Puniceibacterium sp. IMCC21224: one gene and its partner. The protein of the gene in region 2 binds, or shares a complex with, the protein of the main gene of each other region. Links are inferred from orthologs where the notes say so. Each region holds a gene or a part of one and is shown on either strand. Other genes may lie near its edges. The genes, in order: secY and secA.

Region 1 (6,330 bases), 2.4 Mb from region 2 along the record:
ACGCCGTGTTCCTGTGCCTTTTTGCCGGCATCTTCTGCGGCAAGCTGAGCAGCATAGGGAGTCGATTTACGCGACCCCTTGAAACCCATGGTACCAGCCGACGACCATGCAATGGCATTGCCCTGCACGTCAGAAATCAGGATCTTGGTGTTGTTGAAAGAAGAATTCACATGCGCCACACCAGCGGCGATGTTCTTGGAGACTTTCTTCTTGGTGCGCTTTGTATCACGTGCCATTCGTTCAGCCCTCCCTTATTTCTTCTTGCCGGCAATGGCCTTTGCGGGGCCTTTGCGGGTGCGTGCATTGGTATGAGTCCGCTGACCGCGTACCGGCAGGTTGCGACGATGACGCAGGCCACGATAGCAGCCAAGGTCCATCAGACGCTTAATGTTCATCTGGGTCTCGCGACGCAGGTCACCTTCGACGGTATAGGTCGCGTCGATATGCTCACGGATGGACAGAACTTCGGCATCCGACAATTCGTTCACGCGACGGCTGGCGTCGATGCTCACGGCTTCGCAGATAGCTTTGGCCGATGTGTGACCAATTCCGGTGATGTAGGTTAGGGCGATCGGGACCCGCTTGTGGGTCGGGATGTTAACGCCGGCAATACGTGCCAAGTTTCACGTTCCTTTACGTTGCGGGTCCGTAGTTCCAGACCCTTTTTTCACAACATCAAGCCCGAGGCGATGACCTGCGGGCTTGCGGCTGATCAGGTGTTCGTGCTGAACCACGCTCTGGTGGTCGTCATTCACGATTCTCTCATAGAGATGGGGGTGGGTAAGAGGATTCGTCAGGGGCGTCAAGTGTCAGATTGACTTTCAACCACAGAGCCGCTGCGTCACCTAAAAAAGGGGGCTAATGCCCCCTCCCCTACGGCAAAATAGTGCCGATACTGTATTCAGACGTCGAGGATTGCGTCGACCGCCACCTTGACCTCGAGCATCTCGCCCAGACCATTAAGACGGGACAGTGCACCCTTGGCATAATAGTACCCGATCAGCGGCGAAGTCTTTTTGTAATACTCCATCAAACGCTGCTTGAGGCTCTCCTCATTGTCGTCGGCCCGGCGCTTGAATTCAGTACCGCCGCAATTGGTGCATTTACCGTCCGCCGGAATCGGCTTGGTATTGTCGTTATATACCTCGCCACAATCACCACAGGTCGAGCGGGCGGTGATGCGCGCCACAAGCGCGGAATCATCCACTTCCATCTCGATCACCGCATCAAGGGTCTCATTATTCTCGGCGAGCAGCGCTCCCAAAGCATCGGCCTGAGCCAGAGTGCGCGGAAAGCCGTCAAAGATAAAACCGCCCTGCTTGTCGCCCTGCAGTTTTTCCCGAATCAGACCAATAACGATCTCGTCCGTCACCAGATCGCCGCGGGCCATGACATCGGCCACGATCTTGCCCATCTCAGTACCGCTATCACGAGCTTCGCGCAGCATGTCGCCAGTCGACAACTGAATCATGCCTCGCTCTTCCACCAGAAAGCGTGCTTGGGTGCCTTTGCCGGCGCCCGGCGGTCCTAGAAGTATGATGTTCATCTGCGCGAGGGTCCCTTGGTCTTGCGAGGCTTACCTTTGCCGCGCAGCTGCGACTTTTGAATAAGACCTTCGTATTGATGGGCCAGAAGATGGCTCTGCACCTGCTGGATCGTGTCCATGGCCACAGAGACCACGATCAAGACGGATGTGCCGCCAAAGTAAAACGGAATGGCGAACTGACCGCGCAGGATCTCAGGCAGCAGGCAGACGGCCGTCAGATAGGCCGCGCCCATAACCAGCACGCGGGTCACAACGTATTCCAAATACTCGGCGGTTTTCTTACCCGGACGGATACCGGGAACAAACCCGTTCTGGTTCTTCAGGTTCTCGGCCACTTCATCGGGTTTGAACGACACGTTGAAAGTGTAAAAGAAGGCAAAGAAGCAAATCATCGCAGCAAAGAACAGCAGGTACAGCGGCTGACCGGGACCAAAGTAGGCCAGAATCGTCGACATGATCGGACCGGTCTGGGTCTGCTGCGAGAAGGTTGCGATCGTCGTCGGCAACAACAGCAGCGACGAGGCAAAGATCGCCGGGATAACGCCCGCCGGGTTGACCTTGACCGGCAGATGCGAATTCTGCGCTTCGGTCATCTTCATGCCGACCTGACGGCGGGGGTACTGAATGGTGATCTTGCGCAGGGCGCGCTCCATGAACACCACGAACATAATCACCGCCACAACCATGATCATCACACCGATGATGACAGCGGGGCTGATCGCACCCGAACGACCCGAAGCAAAGAACTGTGCCAGAGCGGCGGGAACCTCGGCCACGATGCCAACATAGATGATCAATGAGATACCGTTACCAATGCCGCGCGCGGTGATCTGCTCACCCAACCACATCAGGAACATGGTGCCGCCGACAAGCGTAATGACGCAGGAGGCACGGAAAAACATCCCCGGGTCAGTAACAAGATCGCCCGCCTCAAGGCTTACCGCCAGCCCGTAGGCCTGAAAGGTGGCTAACAACACCGTACCGTAGCGGGTGTACTGGTTGATCTTCTTGCGGCCCGCGTCCCCCTCTTTCTTGAGCTGCTCCAGCGCCGGAACCATCGAGGTCAGCAGTTGGATGATGATCGACGCCGAGATATAAGGCATGATCCCAAGGGCAAAGATCCCCATCCGCCCCAGCGCACCGCCGGTAAACATCGTCAGGATGCCACCGATACCCTGCTGTGCCTGTTCCATGAACTGGCGCAACGCCGCGCCATCGATGCCCGGAACCGGAATATACGTGCCAAGCCGGTAAACGATCAGCAGGCCAAGCGTAAAGAAGATGCGATTGCGCAGATCCGTCGCCTTGCCCAGAGCGGCCCAGCTCGTGTTCGCGGCCATTTGTTCTACTGCGGATGCCATAAAGGATCTCTCTTGTCAGACGAAACGCCGCCCGGAGCGGTTTCCTGCTCGGGCGGCGTCGGGGAAAACCTGTGAGGTATGTAAGCGGCGTTGCCCCCGCTCACAACCGGTTATTCAGCCGCGTGAGCCGACGTGATCGTCAGCGTTCCACCTGCCGCTTCAACCGCTGCCTTGGCAGAGGCCGATGCGCCCGTGACCTGAAGGTCAAGTTTGCTGGTGATCTCGCCTTTGGCAAGAACACGAATCCCGTCCAGCTTGCGACGCACCAGACCCGATGCAATCAGCGTATCTTCGGTGATGGCGGAACCGGCATCAATTTTGCCCGCTTCGACAAATTTCTGGATCAGGCCCAGGTTCACAACAGCGTAATCCTTGCGGTTCGGCTTGTTAAAGCCGCGCTTGGGCAGACGCTGATAGAGCGGCATCTGGCCGCCTTCGTAGCCTTTGATCGCTACACCCGAACGGGATTTCTGACCTTTGATACCCCGGCCGCCAGTTTTACCCATGCCGGAACCCGGACCGCGACCGATACGCTTCTTGCGCTTGGTGGCGCCCGGGTTGTCATGCAATTCATGCAGTTTCATGTCGCTTCTCCTTTGCCGGAACTGCCCTCCAGCGACGGAGTGGGCAAACACGGCGTTATATCAAAATGAATCGCAGCCCTTTGGGCCACCGTGGGCGTATAGACGGGGAATTGTTTCGGTTCAAGGCTCTCCTACACCCGCCGTCTTCTCTTTCCAAATACGCCGGGGAGCGCGAGGGGCTAGCCCCTCGCTTTTCTTACGATACCAAACAGTCACGTCCCCCGGTATCGCGGAGGACGCGACACTCAAACCGCGCAGAATTCAGGCCGACGCGGGCCAGGCAAAGTCCGGGCGAAGCCCCTCATAGACCGGACGACCGTCTGACGGTTTGGCATAATCCTTGGTCTCGTCATAGAATGCATGATAGCTGGCCGCCGGAAAGGCGGCATCGTCGTATCCCATTACATTTGGCACCGCGACGCGGATCCGCTTTTCCTTGTCGTCCAGCATCAATGCGGCGCCACAATCGGCGCAAGTGCACAGCTCAAGTGGGCCGTTCGGGTTGGCCGAATTGAATGGCTGACGATTCACCTTTTCGGGATGATCTACAGTAACATCGCCATAGTTGAAAAACGCCACATGCGTGTGCTGCTGCCCAGTCACGCCCTTGCAGACATTGCAGTGGCATTCGTGATTGTCGATCGGTTCGGCATTCGCCTTGATGTGAACGTGGTCACATCCGCCCTGATAATTGGACATAAGATTTCCTCCTCCATGGAAGCGCACTTTGAACATCGCGCGCGGTCCCATGGGACGACAAAGCCGTTCAAATAGCGATACACACTTTCGGATCGCCAAACGCAAAACGCCCTCCAGAAAACTGGAGGGCGCCTTGAATTTCAGACGCCGGGGCCGTGCCCCGACAGCGGGCTTAGCCGCGCTCTTCGATGATCTTGACCATGTGCGGGATCTTGTTGACCATGCCGCGCACAGCGGGCGTATCTTCAAGTTCGCGGGTCTTGTGCATCTTGTTCAGGCCCAGGCCAATCAGGGTCTGGCGCTGCTTGGCGGGGCGACGGATCGGCGAACCGATCTGTTTCACGACGATAGTTTTTGCCATGTTCTCAGCTCCTTACGCTTCTGCGGGCTCAGCCGCGGCGGCTGCCGGTGCGTCATCCTTGGACCCAAGGATATCAGCGACCTTCTTGCCACGACGCTGTGCAACCATACGCGGGCTTGTCTCTTTTCCGAGACCGTCCAGCGTGGCACGGATCATGTTGTAGGGGTTCTGCGAACCGATCGACTTGGCGACAACGTCCTGTACACCCAGCATCTCGAATACGGCACGCATCGGACCACCGGCAATGATACCAGTACCCTGCGGTGCGGTACGCATGACCACTTTACCCGCGCCATGACGGCCCTCAATATCGTGGTGCAATGTGCGGCCTTCACGCAGGGGCACGCGCATCATCTTGCGCTTGGCCTGCTCGGTCGCCTTACGAATCGCCTCGGGGACCTCTTTGGCCTTACCCTTGCCGAAACCAACGCGGCCCTTCTGGTCGCCCACAACCACGAGGGCTGCAAAGCCAAAGCGCTTACCGCCCTTGACCGTCTTGGAAACCCGGTTGATTGCGACCAGGCGGTCGGCAAATTCCGGCGTTTGTTCTTCGCGACGTCCGCGACCTCGGTGTTCACGTTCTGCCATTGTGAGGCATCCTTGTCTTAACTGGCGCCGGAGCGCCGAATTGTCCAATCCAGGTGGGTAGCGACCCCCGGATCATCGAAGCGGCATGCCGCCTGCGAATTGCGTGGATGGGGTCACCCCCAACCGTCTGAAAGAAAGGGAGGGTGAGGTTGCCCCCACCCTGCCCGATCAGATCTTGAGACCAGCTTCACGAGCGGCGTCGGCCAGAGCCTTGACCTTGCCGTGAAACAGGAATCCGCCGCGATCAAAATACGCAGCCTCAACCCCGGCCTTCTTGGCGCGCTCGGCAATCGCGGTGCCCACCTTGGCGGCGGCCTCCACGTTGTTCTTGCCCACGATGCCCAGATCCTTCTCAAGCGAGGAGGCCGAGGCGAGCGTGACGCCGTTTACATCGTCGATCAGCTGAACGCTGATGTTCTTGTTCGAGCGGTGAACCGACAGGCGCACGCGCCCTGCATTCACTGCCCGCAGCTTGTTCCGGACGCGCAGACGGCGCTTGAGGAACAGATCTCTTTTACTGTTTGCCATAGCTTCCGTCCTTACTTCTTCTTGCCTTCCTTCTGGAACACATATTCGCCTTTGTACCGGATACCTTTGCCCTTGTAGGGCTCGGGCCGGCGCCAGTCACGAATATTGGCGGCCACTTGACCGACGAGCTGCAAATCGTGACCTTCCACGATGATCTCGGTCGGCTTGGGTGCGGTGACCGTCACTCCAGCAGGGATTTCAAAGTTGACATCGTGGCTGAGGCCAAGGTTCAGTTTCAGGACATTGCCCTGAAGCTGAGCCCGGTAACCCACGCCGCGGATCTCAAGCTCTTTCTTGAAGACGTCGGACACGCCATGCACGGTGTTTGCGACAACAGTGCGGGTCATGCCCCACTGCTGGCGCGCGCGCTTGGATTTGCCGCGCGGTGTAACGGTGATCTCACCCTCACCCACGACCAGCGTCACGTCGTCTGTTGCGGTAAAGCTCTTGGTCCCTTTGGGACCTTTTACTTCAACGGTCTGGCCGGACACCGAGGCTGTGACACCTGCGGGCAGCGGAACCGGTTTTTTGCCAATACGAGACATTGCCAGGGCTCCTTAGAAGACCGTGCAGAGCACTTCGCCGCCAACGTTGGCGCTTCGTGCTGATGCATCCGACATCACACCCTTGGATGTGCTGACAATCGACACGCCCAGGCCCTGA
Region 2 (8,504 bases):
CGCATAGGCCGAACAACAGGATAAGACCGCGGTTGAGGTGCTGGATGATGCCACCTTTGGCAATTCTCATCGGGCGAAACGCGAATGTCGTATTCGATAATACTAAACCATCAGGCGAAATAGCCTGGGTTGGCGGATAACAAGACCCTAGAGCCAGTCGCGCAAAATCGGTATCAGTGGCACGTCGGCAGGTGGCATCGGATATTTCGATAGATCCTTGGCGCGGACCCATTTCAGCGCCTGACCCTCGCGTGACTGCACAATCCCCTCCCATTTGCGACAGGCAAACAGCGGCATCAGAAGATGGAAATCGTCGTAGGAATGGCTGGCAAAGGTAAGTGGCGCAAGACAGCTTTGCCAGGTGCCGATGCCCAGTTCCTCGTGCAATTCACGAATAAGCGCGGCCTCCGGTGTTTCACCCGCCTCGACCTTGCCACCAGGAAATTCCCACAGTCCGGCCAACGGCTTACCCTCGGGGCGCTGTGCCAACAGGATACGTCCGTCAACGTCAATCAGGGCGACTGCTGAGACAAGCAAAATCTTCATCACAGGCCCCTCAATAGCACTGCGAACCCCGGTCAGGACCGGTAATCCGCATTGATCGAGATATAGCCATGGGTCAGATCGCAGGTCCACACTGTAGCAGCCCCCTGCCCGAGCCCAAGGTCAACATTGATTGTGATATCGGCCTGTTTCATATGCGCCGCGCCCAAAGCTTCGCTGTAATCGGGCGAAACCCAACCTTTCTCGGCAACCAGGACGCCACCGAATCGGATCGTCAACAGATCGCGATCCGCCGCAGCCCCGGATTTTCCAATCGCCATGACAATCCGACCCCAGTTCGGATCCTCGCCCGCCAGTGCCGTCTTGACCAATGGCGAGTTGGCTATGGACAGCGCGTGGGTACGGGCATCGACATCCGACGCGGCGCTACGCACATTGACTGTCACAAACTTGGTAGCGCCCTCACCGTCGCGTACCACCTGATGCGCGAGATCCAGCATCACGCCGTGCAACGCCTCGGAAAATGCGGCGTCGTTTTTCGTCACTGCAACGCCCGAAGCACCGGTCGCGCCCATCAGCAACGTGTCTGAGGTCGAGGTATCGCTATCAACCGTGATGCAGTTGAAGGTGCGGTCGTTGATGCCACTGACCATCGCCTGCAAGTCGGCGCGGGGTATCGCGGCGTCGGTGAAGATGTAAACCAGCATCGTCGCCATATCCGGCGCGATCATGCCCGACCCTTTGGCGATACCCGCGATCCTGACGCGTCCGCCGGGCAGATCGACATCGGCGCTGGCGCCCTTGGCAAAGGTGTCGGTGGTCATGATGGCCTGAGCGGCGTCGCTGATACCATCGGCGTCCAGCCCTGCCACCAGTTCGTCAATCTTGGCGGTGATCCGGCCATGCGGCAGCGGCTCACCGATCACGCCGGTGGACGAGGAAAACACCCGCCCTTCGGGCAGATCCATGGCCATCGCCACCGCAGAGGTCACGGCCTGCGTCGCTTCGATCCCGTTGCGTCCGGTAAAGGCGTTGGAATTGCCCGAATTGACGATGATCGCCGCGCCATCCGGGCTGTCGGTGCCGATCTTGGCCTGACAATCCAATACCGGTGCCGACCGTGTCGCCGAGCGCGTGAACACCCCTGCCACGGTCGAGCCCGGCACCAGATGTACCAACATCACGTCGCGTCGCCCGGCATATCGCACACCCGCCGCAACTGAAGCGAACCGAACGCCCTTGATCACCGGCAGATCGGGAAATGAGTCAGGCGCCAGCGGCGACTTCGACGTGATCTTGGCCAAGTTTCAGTTCTCCAGAAGGTCGAGGTTTTGCAGGACGTTGGTATCGATTTCGTCCTTGGCCAACTGCGTCACGGTTGCCTCTTCGGTCAGCGACGTGATCAGATCGGCCACCACCTGCTGCTGCACTTCTCCGGTCAACTCATCCCTCACCGAATCAAGCGTGGGGGCATCCATTTCGCGGGACTCGTTCAGCTTGATGACATGCCAGCCGAACTGGGTTTCCACCGGGGCAGAGACCGCGCCGATCTCCATCTTTTCGACTGCGGCCTGAAACGGTGCCACCATCATGCCGGGGCCAAACCAACCCAGTTCGCCGCCGTTGGGACCCGAGGGGCCGGTGGATTTCTCTTTGGCCAGCTCGGCAAAGTCCGCACCGCCCTCGAGCTCAGCCACTAGGGCAGCAGCCTCTTCTTCGGTTTCGACCAGAATATGCGAGGCGTTGAATTCCTTGCCCATGTCAGCCGACGCATATTTCGCCTCGTAGGCGGCCTGCAGGGCCTCATCGCTCACGGGCTGCTGTGCCAGAGCCGCCAGCGCTTCGGAGGCGAGCAGCGCGCGGCGCTCGTTCTCGATCGCGACGCGGACGCGGAACGTCTCCTTAGCGTCGTCGGATTGGCTCAGCACTTCTTGCTGGACCAGTTGGTTCATGATTCCATCCCACAACACATCTGTGGGCAGTTGCTGGTATTGCTCGGGCAGACCAGCACGCACCATCAGCATATGGCCCAGGGTGATTTCGGTCCCGTTGACCGTCGCCACGACAGTTCCGGCATCTGGTGTATCCTGCGCCTGCACGGGCAGGGCTACAACCAGAGCGATCACCGCAGCTGACAGATTCATGGCAAGTTTCGACATCGGGTAGGTCCTTCCTTTGCCGCCACAATTGCGGGCGACGTTGACAGTTCTAAGGTCGCCCCTTACATCGCCCTGTGGGCGCCTACGGGCCGGTCGTTCCCCTGTTTCATATGGGCTGTGTGCGGGGCGGGCAAGCAGATGCCGCACACGATGATGTCAAACCACGAAAGTAGGGCCATGCTGGGTATCGGAAAAATCGCGCGCAAGGTGTTCGGAACCCCGAATGACCGCAAGGTAAAGGCGACGCGCCCGCTGGTCGAACAGATCAACGCGCTGGAACCTGAGTTCCAGAAACTCGACGACGCCGGGCTGCGAGCCAAGACCGACGAGTTCCGGAAACGCATCGAGGGCGGCGAGAGCCTGGACCACATCCTGCCCGAAGCCTTTGCCAATTGCCGCGAAGGCGCGCTGCGGGCGCTGGGTCTGCGGGCCTTTGACACCCAGTTGATGGGCGGCATTTTCCTGCACCAGGGCAATATTTCCGAGATGAAGACCGGTGAGGGCAAGACGCTGGTCGCAACCTTTCCAGCCTATCTGAATGCGCTGACCGGCAAAGGCGTGCACATCGTTACGGTCAACGACTATCTCGCGCGCCGCGATGCCGAATGGATGGGCAACGTCTTTGGCTTTCTCGGCATGACGACTGGTGTGGTCTACCCCCGCCAGCCCGAGGACGAGAAGAAAGTCGCCTACGCCAGCGACATCACCTATGCCACGAACAACGAACTCGGTTTTGACTACCTGCGCGACAACATGAAATCCGAACTTGAGCAGATGTACCAGCGCGACCACAATTTTGCGATTGTGGACGAGGTTGACAGCATCTTGATCGACGAGGCGCGCACGCCGCTGATCATCTCGGGTCCGTCACAGGACCGGTCCGATCTGTATGTCGCCATCGACAAGCTGATCCCGGACCTGACCGAAGAACACTTCACGCTGGACGAAAAGACCCGCAACGTCACCTACACGGACGAAGGCAACGAGTTTCTCGAAGAACAGCTACACGCGCGCGGTCTGTTGCCTGACGGGCAGACGCTCTATGATCCTGAATCGACTACGGTGGTGCATCACGTCAATCAGGGTCTGCGCGCGCACAAGCTGTTCCAGAAAGACAAAGATTACATCGTCCGCGACAATGAGGTCGTGTTGATCGACGAATTCACCGGCCGGATGATGGCCGGTCGCCGCCTCTCAGATGGTCTGCATCAGGCGATCGAGGCCAAGGAAGGCGCCGCGATTCAGCCCGAGAACGTCACGCTGGCCTCGGTCACGTTCCAGAACTACTTTCGACTCTATGGCAAGCTGTCGGGCATGACCGGCACCGCCACCACCGAAGCCGAAGAATTCGCCGAAATCTATGGTCTTGGCGTGGTCGAAGTGCCGACAAACCGCCCCATCGCCCGGGTTGACGAAGACGACAAAGTCTATCGTACCGCCCGCGAAAAATACGACGCCGTGGTCGAAGATATCCGCAAGGCGCATGAAGTTGGCACGCCGGTTCTGGTTGGCACCACCTCTATCGAAAAATCCGAAATGCTGTCGGCGCTGCTGACCAAAGCCGGGCTGAAACACAACGTCCTGAACGCGCGTCAGCACGAACAAGAGGCGCAGATTGTCGGTGACGCTGGCAAACTGGGCGCAGTCACCATCGCCACCAACATGGCCGGGCGCGGCACCGACATCAAACTTGGCGGCAACGTCGAACTCAAGGTGCTGGAAGCTATTGCAGCCGATCCCGATACCCACCCCGACGAAATCCGCCAGAGGATCGAAGGTGGTCACGCCGCTGACGAAAAGGCAGTGATCGACGCGGGCGGCCTGTTTGTCCTGGCGACCGAACGCCACGAATCACGCCGGATCGACAACCAGCTGCGCGGCCGCTCTGGCCGTCAGGGTGATCCGGGCAAATCATCGTTCTTCCTGTCGCTCGAAGACGATCTGATGCGCATCTTTGGCTCTGAACGACTCGACAAGGTGCTGTCGTCTCTGGGTATGAAAGAGGGCGAGGCAATCATTCACCCTTGGGTGAACAAATCGCTGGAGCGCGCTCAGGCCAAGGTCGAGGGCCGCAACTTTGACATCCGCAAGCAGCTGCTGAAATTCGATGACGTGATGAACGACCAGCGCAAAGTGGTCTTCTCCCAGCGCCGCGAGATCATGGAGGCCGACGATCTGGGTGAAATCACCCAGGACATGCGCCATCAGGTGATCGAGGACCTGGTCAAGCAACACATCCCGCCGCGCACATATGCCGACCAATGGGACACGCGCGGCCTCTATGCTTCGGTTCTGGAAAACCTTGGCCTCGATACACCCATTATCGCCTGGGGCGACGAAGAGGGCGTCGATGCCGACGTCATCCGCGAGCGGCTGGAAGAGGCGACCGACAAACAGATGGCCGAAAAGGCTGCGGCCTTTGGCGACGACACCATGCGCCAGATCGAAAAGCAGGTTCTGTTGCAGACCATCGACGGCAAATGGCGCGAACACCTGCTGACGCTGGAACATCTGCGTTCGGTCGTCGGGTTCCGGGGCTATGCCCAACGTGACCCGCTGAATGAATACAAGACCGAATCGTTCCAGTTGTTCGAATCGATGCTGGATTCGCTGCGTGTCGACGTGACGCAAAAGCTGGGCCAGATCCGTCCGATGACCGAAGAGGAACAGCGTGCGCTGGTCGAACAGATGGCCGCGCAGCAGGCAGCTCAGCGGGCGCAGATGGAACTGAGCCTCTCCAAATCCGCTCCCCCCCCAGACTCTGCTGCTGTCGCGGCGGAACCGACTGCGGTTGACGGCTCTGCAGACAACGGTTCGGTTGCAAACGGCTTTGACGAAGGCGACCCCGCCAGCTGGGGGGATCCCGGTCGCAATGACCTCTGCCCCTGCGGTTCCGGCAACAAGTTCAAGCACTGCCACGGGCGGCTCGTCTGAGTCGATACGGGCCGCCGCAATGGTGGCCCGGCAGCGCCAGTTCATCTGAATTTGACTATAATCGTCCGAATTCCTCCACACCCGCGCCCCAAGCCCGCCACCTTTGAGGTGCAGTCTGTCCATTGAACACTTTCTGTTTGGGAGGCCGCAATGGCGCGCGCAAAGACCTATCTACTTGGATTCGGAACGCTATTGTGCGCGCTTGGCATTGGCTATGTGATGCAATTCGGCACGAGCTTTGGCGAATCGGGACCCCAGACCGAAGCCAGCTTGGCTGAACCCGAACTGTCCGTCACCGAGATCGTCCCGATGTCGAGCGCAGTAACCTCTGACTTGTCGACGCAACCGTTGATGCAAAGCGGGCTGATCAAACTGGCCGCGACCTCGATAAACGATGCCCTCGATACTGCCTCGCCGCAAGGCGACATGGCAACCGAGCTTGGATGTGAGTCGACTATGCGCGCCGATCCCGCGGCGGGTGCCATGGTCGCGTTGTTTATTTCCGCCTCATGCCACGGCGGCGAACGTGTCACACTACACCACAATGGCCTGATGTTTACCCAGGTGATGCAGCCTGACGGTACGCTCGCGGTCGATGTACCCGCGCTGGCCGAAGAGGCAATGTTCATCGCTGCCTTTGGCAATGGCGATGGGGCGGTTGCCAGCGCCTCGGTTCCGTCTCTACCGTTCTACGACCGCGTTGCGGTCCAATGGAAGGGCAACACCGGTCTGCAACTGCATGCCCGCGAATTCGGAGCCGACTATTTTACCCAAGGCCACATCTGGCAGGCTTCCGCCGGTGACATTTCGCGCACAATCAAAGGTGAAAGCGGTTTTCTGACCCATCTAGGTCAGGATACCGCACCCGACGCCCTCATCGCCGAAGTCTACAGCTTTCCGGCCGGCACCGCCCGCGACCATGGCACCATCAGCCTGAGCGTCGAGGCCGAAGTCACACAGGCCAACTGTATGTCCGACGTCGAGGCCCAGACCCTAGAACTGCACACCGGTGACAGCCTTCGGGTACGTGACCTGACGCTGTCGATGCCAGACTGCGACACTGCGGGCGACTTTCTGCTGTTGAAAAACCTGCTCGAAGACCTGACTATCGCCGCCAACTGAGGTCTACGCGGGCGGGGTCTTTCATGCGATATATATGTGCGGCGGTTTTCGCCGCACTTTTCCTGTGGGGAGGGGGCTCACCCGCCTTGGCGCAGGATGTCACCCTTCGCTCTCCCGATGGCGCGATTGAACTGACCGGCACGTTGCTGGGCTTTGATGGCGATTTCTACCGCGTCGCGACACAATATGGCGAATTGACCGTTGATGGCTCGGGGGTGCTCTGCGAGGGGCCGGGCTGTCCATCCCTTACCAATTATGTGGCTGAACTCACTATCTCAGGCTCGGACAGCGCCGGCGCGATCCTGATGCCAGCATTGGTCGGGGGGTTCGCGCTGCGCAACAACCTGACCGCCCAGCGCGAAACCCAGGACGCCGAGCGGTTCACCTATCTGTTGCGCGATCCGGCAACCGACACGCTGGTCGGCCGCTTCAGTTTTCGCGTGACCAATACCGACGAAGGTTTCGCCGATCTGCTGGCGGACGAAGCCGATATCGTTATGGCCGTACGCGAGATCCGCCCCTCAGAAGTCAGGTTGGCCCGCGATGCAGGATTGGGCAATCTTCTGGGAGACAACCGCAGCCGGGTGCTGGCACTGGATGCGCTGGTGCCGGTGGTGGCTGCGGGCAACCCAATTGAATCGCTGACGCTTGACGATCTGACCCGTGTCGTTGACGGCACGCTACGCAACTGGCGCGATCTGGGTGGCCCGGACGCCCCGGTGGTGCTGCATTTGCGCAACGCCCGCTCGGGTCTAAGCCAGGGCGTCGAGGATCGGCTGCTGCACAGCGGACGGGGTGACCTGCGTGACGACGTGATGCGTCACACCAGCAATGCGGCGCTGGCCAAGGCCGTCTCGGATGACCCCTTTGGCATTGGATTCGCAAGCTTTTCCGAGCTTGGCAACAGCAAACCGCTGATCCTGACGGGGCAATGCGGCTTTGATCTGCGCAGCACCCGGCGCAACATCAAGACCGAGGATTATCCCCTCACCGCGCCGATGTTTCTGTACATCCCGGCGCGGCGCCTGCCAAAGCTAGCCCGCGATTTTCTTAGTTTCACCCGTAGCGGCCCTGCACAGATCGTGATCCGGCGCGCCGGGTTTGTAGATCAGTCACCAGAAGTGGTGCCGCTGGACCTGCAAGGTGACCGGCTGACCAATGCAATACGCACCGCAGATGGCATCTCTGGTCTGACAGAGCTGAAACGCATGGTTAATGTGCTTGGGCCGATGCGACGACTGACCACGTCATTTCGGTTCGAAACAGGGTCGGCCCGGCTTGACGCGCAGTCCCGATCCAACGTGCAGCAGCTTGCCCGCGCGCTCGAGGATGGAGTCTATGACGCCCATCGCATCGTCTTTGTCGGGTTTTCCGACGGCGAAGGGCCAGCCGATGCCAACTTGGAAATTGCCCGCAAGCGTGCCGATACCGTGCGTACCGCGGTGCAGATTGCCGCAGAGACCGCGGATTTCGACGCCGTAAACCTGAATATCGAAGCCTTTGGCGAAGCGATGCCAATGGCCTGCGATGACACAGATTGGGGGCGACAGGTCAACCGCCGCGTTGAGGTGTGGTTGCGCTGACCGCCAGTTCCGCAGTGGTTACAACAATCCCTCAGCGCGAAAGCTGAGTTCGCGGGATTTTCCGATGACCAAATGGTCATGCAGCGTGATGTCCAGCGCCGTGGCAGCTGCCTGAATCTGCCCAGTCATCTCGATGTCGGCAGATGATGGCGTCGGGTCTCCGGACGGGTGATTATGGACAAGGATAAACGCGCTGGCATTC

What was found.
Region 1: the proteins of secA (region 2) and secY are in contact, whole or in part, in a crystal structure (PDB 3DIN), measured with the Thermotoga maritima proteins. The link is inferred for Puniceibacterium sp. IMCC21224 from one-to-one orthologs. Residues at the interface, in WP_004082002.1 of Thermotoga maritima: Glu261, Ala262, Arg263, Lys300, Ala301, Arg302, Thr303, Ile304, Ile305, Leu323, Tyr324, Asp325, Pro326, Val329, Ser330, Tyr333, Ile336, Lys340, Phe345, Val349, Glu363, Phe364, Tyr374, Ser375, Gly376, Gly377, Glu393, Ile395, Thr482, Ser483; in WP_004081795.1 of Thermotoga maritima: Glu108, Gly109, Glu110, Glu111, Ala236, Glu237, Arg238, Arg239, Ile240, Thr241, Ile242, Gln243, Tyr244, Ala245, Arg246, Arg247, Val248, Thr249, Gly250, Arg251, Arg252, Val253, Tyr254, Gly256, Ala257, Ser258, Thr259, Tyr260, Leu261, Pro262.

Annotation. Positions count from the first base shown.
Region 1 is NZ_LDPY01000001.1:3,274,163-3,280,492, forward strand. Bases 726-3,711 are described here. They hold secY (preprotein translocase subunit SecY), read right to left. Parts: upstream 2,908-3,711; coding sequence 1,543-2,907; downstream 726-1,542. Other genes in these bases: IMCC21224_RS15200 (adenylate kinase), read right to left, coding at 902-1,546; rplO (50S ribosomal protein L15), read right to left, coding at 3,018-3,491. Outside these bases: rpsK (30S ribosomal protein S11), read right to left, coding at 1-236; rpsM (30S ribosomal protein S13), read right to left, coding at 252-620; IMCC21224_RS15215 (GFA family protein), read right to left, coding at 3,753-4,190; rpmD (50S ribosomal protein L30), read right to left, coding at 4,363-4,551; rpsE (30S ribosomal protein S5), read right to left, coding at 4,564-5,139; rplR (50S ribosomal protein L18), read right to left, coding at 5,308-5,667; rplF (50S ribosomal protein L6), read right to left, coding at 5,679-6,212; rpsH (30S ribosomal protein S8), read right to left, coding at 6,225-6,330. UniProt on the Escherichia coli protein: The central subunit of the protein translocation channel SecYEG. Consists of two halves formed by TMs 1-5 and 6-10.
Region 2 is NZ_LDPY01000001.1:831,320-839,823, reverse strand. Bases 2,503-5,797 are described here. They hold secA (preprotein translocase subunit SecA), read left to right. Parts: upstream 2,503-2,840; coding sequence 2,841-5,597; downstream 5,598-5,797. Other genes in these bases: IMCC21224_RS03790 (hypothetical protein), read left to right, coding at 5,748-5,797; IMCC21224_RS03800 (peptidylprolyl isomerase), read right to left, coding at 2,503-2,663. Outside these bases: IMCC21224_RS03810 ((deoxy)nucleoside triphosphate pyrophosphohydrolase), read right to left, coding at 148-546; bifunctional glutamate N-acetyltransferase/amino-acid acetyltransferase ArgJ, read right to left, coding at 579-1,808; more of IMCC21224_RS03800, read right to left, coding at 1,812-2,502; more of IMCC21224_RS03790, read left to right, coding at 5,798-6,719; IMCC21224_RS03785 (phosphate ABC transporter substrate-binding/OmpA family protein), read left to right, coding at 6,743-8,302; DNA repair protein RadC, read right to left, coding at 8,321-8,504. UniProt on the Escherichia coli protein: Required for protein export, interacts with the SecYEG preprotein conducting channel.